Regions from separate parts of the Roseibium sp. RKSG952 genome, predicted to be linked through region 2. Evidence: riboswitches for the same ligand, from Rfam matches in the RefSeq annotation. Region 2 holds a riboswitch; the other holds the start of a gene.
What was found. A riboswitch is a leader RNA that binds a small molecule or an ion and turns the genes downstream of it on or off. The one in region 2 is predicted to bind cobalamin.
Positions count from the first base shown of each region.

Region 1: another riboswitch for cobalamin. It lies ahead of E1297_RS15010 (hypothetical protein); the one in region 2 lies ahead of nrdH (glutaredoxin-like protein NrdH).

Region 1 covers NZ_SMMF01000892.1:28,951-31,329, reverse strand. The annotation lists gene E1297_RS15015 (ABC transporter substrate-binding protein) at 1-702, shown strand, start outside; cobalamin riboswitch at 763-975, shown strand; gene E1297_RS15010 (hypothetical protein) at 1,096-1,389, shown strand; gene E1297_RS15005 (DUF1636 domain-containing protein) at 1,399-1,803, shown strand; gene E1297_RS15000 (ABC transporter ATP-binding protein) at 1,800-2,379, shown strand, end outside.
Region 2 covers NZ_SMMF01000962.1:355,905-358,283, reverse strand. The annotation lists gene E1297_RS45790 (ferredoxin) at 1-690, opposite strand, end outside; cobalamin riboswitch at 778-984, opposite strand; cobalamin riboswitch at 1,110-1,302, shown strand; gene nrdH (glutaredoxin-like protein NrdH) at 1,384-1,605, shown strand; gene nrdI (class Ib ribonucleoside-diphosphate reductase assembly flavoprotein NrdI) at 1,621-2,034, shown strand; gene nrdE (class 1b ribonucleoside-diphosphate reductase subunit alpha) at 2,016-2,379, shown strand, end outside.

The sequences.
Region 1 (2,379 bases), on a different contig from region 2:
CAGCTCGGCCAGCGCGCAAAGCCGAATCTCGAAGTGTTGTCCGAGGCCGCACCGGACCTGATTGTTGCCATCCGCCGCCACACCGAGGCAAATGCCGAACAGCTGCAGTCGATCGCCTCCTACCTGGCCTATGATCAGGTGCTTCTGGAAAGCAGCTTTGACGATACGGCGGAATTGTCGGAAATTCTTGGGAAGCCGGAGCGTGGGCGGAAGTTGAATGCCGATTTTCGAGCGCTTTTGGCAGATGTTGCCGAAAAAGCGCCCAAGGACACGCACCCGAGTTTTGTGGTGATGTGGGGCGGAAAATCTCCCTTTGCATTTCATACCGAAAACACGACTGCCGGGATTCTTTCTGCCATCGGCGGTGAGAATGTCATGGGCCCGATGTCGCCGGGCGGCAAATTCGGCATGGAAGTCGGGCTTGAGACGCTTCTCGACAAGAACCCGGATGTCATTTTTGTATACGACTACGGTGCTGGAAGCATGTACGAAACCAGCCCCGCCTGGCAATTGCTCTTCGCGGTGAAAAATGACCGCGTGCATTACGTTAGCGATCACTGGGTTGAGGCCAATGGGCCGATTGCACGTCAGGTCGTTCTGTTACAGGCAGCACATTATCTCTACCCGGATGTGTTTAAAGACATCGATGTGTGGGCGGAAGCGGCCAGGATCATTCAAGATGAAGCCGTAGTCCCACATTAGAAGTCGGTTGAGAACCTAACCCTGCCGCCTGATCGCATTGACCGCAAGTCTGCCACGCTCTAGGAAAGAGGTGTTCATGGTTTCCGGGTCCATGCTTTGGATCGGAATGAAAAGGGAACATGGTGAGGTGTAGCTATCAGGCGCCAAATCCGTGACTGCCCCCGCAACTGTGAGCGGCGAGCGACCCTGAAAACGCCACCGGTAAGCCCCGGGAAGGTTCAGGCAAGCAGTGACCCGCAAGTCAGGAGACCTGCCATGGACGATCTGAAACGCAACCCGGGCGGGGTGTCCCGGAGAAGGCTGATGACATGATTTGTTCCTGCAGGCTTTCTGCCTCGCCAAAATCCGGTCTGACCGTCCTTGTCCGCACCTCGCGCAATCGCGGAGGGCGATATGTCCCGGACGACCGAACCACTTCCTCTTCTGAATGCGGCTGACTTTGCCGCCAGTCTGAGCGACCGCGCCGCGCGGGCGATGCTTCACAATGGCGCGACGGAGCCCATTGCAGGCTTTGACAATTGTAATGTAATAACATTACAAAACACAAACCCCGATGGCATGACGGGGGCGGCGGTGCCCGCAAGGGCAGCCGCTCATTCGGCGCTGAAGAGATCGCAAGGCATTGCGCCGGAAAACTATGACGGCGTGAACAAGGGTGCAGACGGACCCGGCGGGGCAGGAGCGTGAGGCGAAGCAATGGCTGAAGACACCCACAGGATTTTCGTCTGCACGACGTGCCGTCACCAGGGCAGCGACTGCCGTCCCGGTTTCGAACTGATGAAAAAGTTGCAGGACGCCTTGGCTGTTGCGGCGCCGCTCACCGGCGCGTCCTTCGAGGTGTCCGGGATAGCCTGCATGGCCGGGTGTTCACGGCCCTGCACGGTGGCCTACCGGGCGAGCGGCAAGGCCACGTATCTGTTCGGTGACATCGATCCGGACGAGGATATCGACGATCTGGTCGCCTTTGCCGCCCAATACCGGGGTCTGGAAGACGGATGGTGTTCGTCACCGACCCGTCCGGGGAAGTTGCGCCGCACCACGCTGGCCCGCATACCTGCCGCGATGATCGCCAGCGAATCCAGCAAGGTGAACGTGTCTTGACCGGTGCGGCCCTTGCTGTCGACGGCGCTTCGTGGGGGCCGGACCGGCAGAGTGTCCTGCTGCATCCGGTCTCGTTCGAGCTGACGCCCGGCCGTATTCTGGGGGTGGTCGGAGCCAATGGCGCTGGCAAGTCCACCCTGCTCAGGCTGCTTTACCGGCTCCACAAGCCGAGGACCGGCCGGGTTCTTGTCGATGGCGATGATATCTGGCGCTTGAGCGCCCGGGCGGCGGCCTGCAAGATCGCCGCCGTGCTTCAGGAACAGGCGGCCGATTTTTCGTTAAGCGTGCGCGAGATTGCAGCCCTTGGCCGGATCCCCCACGGGCGGGGTTTTGCGCGTGGCGGGGCGCGGGACAGCGAGATCGTGGAGGCGGCGCTGATCCGCATGGATCTGTGGCCGCTGCAGGCCCGCGCCTTCGGTACCTTGTCGGGGGGGGAACGCCAGCGGGTGATGGTCGCTCGTGCGCTTTGCCAAGAACCGCGCCTGCTTATTCTCGACGAGCCGACCAACCATCTCGACATCCGGCATCAGCTTGAGATCATGGCGCTCTTGCGCGGCTTGCCGATCACCATCGTCA
Region 2 (2,379 bases):
ATGAATAAGCAGTGATCGAGGAGTGGTTCCGGCGCCCAGCGCCTGAGAAACAAAGGTCCGAATGTCGTCCAGGCTCTCCACGCGATACCAATCGCCGTGTGGATAGTGGACGATCACTGGCCCGGCATTGCAGGGAAACAGGCAGCCGGTTGTGGTCACCAGACATTCAGAACTTTTGCCCGCATGGCCGAGTTCTTTTTTAAGCGCATCCACCAGATTGGGGGCGTCTTTCAGGTGACATCGCGGGCCTGCACAGACGAGTAGATGGTGGCGAAAGGCAGGAGGGCTGTCCCACCCTTTGCCGAGCTCACCGGAAGGTTTCGGCCTAATCGGTTTCAGCAAAACATCTGCATTTGCGGCAGTCCGAATGACGTCTGAATCCATTTGCAGCGGTTTGGCGAAGAACAGCTCGGGTGCGTTTTCTGTCCGCCTGTGCAACCAGCTTGCTGCCGCATTTGGCAACCAGTTTTCGAGGCTCTGGGAAAACGGCAAGCCAATTGGACGCAACTCGATGCGCTTGGCTCCCTGCTCCGTGAGATCATCTAAAGCATGCCAAAGCCCATCACCGGATGCCTCCAACCTGACAGCGCGGGCTTCTGTATGCGCGGCCTCAATCAGAGCGTTTGCAAGGTGGCGGAACCGGGATTGGCTGACGTAATTTGCCGAAATCAAATAAATAAATGCGTCCATCTCTGCCCCGAAACAGGAGGCAGCTCGGCACAATGCACTGGCCCGAAGATATCCATCATCTCATCCTCCTCGGGCCCTCCGCCCGGTTGGTTACATCCAGATGATGGCAGGTCTCCTGACTTGCGGATCAAAGCTTGCCGTCCCTTCCCGGATCTTGGGCGATCCAGTGGCTCTGACGGGTTGCTCACCGCTTACAGTTGCGGGGGCAGTTTCGGATTTGGATAAACGTCCGCACCGAATTCCCTTTTATCCTTGCGGCAATCACCTCAAGGAACCATCACGGCGAAAAAACACAAGCAAAGTTGATTCGACAAGAGTACGTGCTGGCTGATCGCTGGTATTTTGCCAGAACCTGCACGAGCGGACAAAGAAGTTCGCCACACTTCACTCTATATATTGACAACTTGCCCTGGTGAAACCCAATATAGTGTTGCTTCGGTTCTTTCGATTCCTGTCGAGAGCTAAGAGGGAAACCGGTTCGAATCCGGCGCTGCCCCCGCAACTGTAAGCGGAAAGTTCGGCTGAACACGCCACTGAAAGTACGCTTTTGGGAAGGCCAGATCGAACGATGATCCGCGAGCCAGGAGACCTGCCGCAAGCTCGAATGATAACCACGAACGGAGGGTTCGGGGGCGTTTGGCGGGCTTGTTTGCCCATGGCGTCCTCGGCTTTGATTAAAAGGACAGAGGACAAATGAGCATTACCGTATATTCCAAACCCGCCTGCGTACAATGCACCGCGACCACCCGAGCGCTGGATGCAAAAGGCATCAATTATGATGTCGTGGACCTGACGCAGGACGACAGCGCCATGACCCATGTGACCGAGCTGGGCTATCGCCAGGCACCAGTCGTTGTGGCCGGCAGTGACCACTGGTCGGGCTTCCGCCCGGACATGATCGCCCAATTGGTTTGATCTATGACTGCGCCGATCCCGGCGCTGGTCTATTTCTCATCGAAATCCGGAAACACCCACCGCTTTATCTCGCGGCTGGGCCTGACCTCTTTCCGCATTCCAACTGGGATGGACCCGCTGCCGGACCCTGAAGATCCTTATGTTCTGATCTGCCCGACCTATGCCGACGGCGAAGGACGCGGGGCGGTTCCGAAACAAGTGATCCGCTTTTTGAACGACCCGGCCCGCCGCGCCGGGATCATCGGGGTGATCGGCACAGGCAACCGTAATTTTGGTGCGACCTACGCCCTGTCCGGTCGCATCATCGCCCAGAAATGCAACGTGCCGCTGCTGTATTCGTTCGAGCTGGCAGGCACAGAGACAGACATCGCCCGTGTCCGCACCGGGCTTGAAAAACTAGGGAGACACCAATGCTCGACAGCAGCGTAAACGAGCAGGACTATCACGCGCTGAACGCGATGCTGAACCTCTATGATGGTGAGGGGAATATCCGCTTTGACGCTGACCGCATGGCCGCTCGGCAATACTTCCTTCAGCACGTGAACCAGAACACCGTGTTCTTCCATTCGTTGGATGAAAAGCTGGGATACCTGGTGTCCGAAGGCTATTACGAAGAGGCCGTGCTGGACCAGTATTCCAAGAACTTCATGCGCAAGATCTGGGATGCGGCTTATGCCAAGAAGTTCCGTTTCCCGACCTTTCTGGGCGCGTTCAAGTATTACACTTCGTACACGCTGAAAACCCGAGATGGGCAGCGCTATCTTGAACGCTACG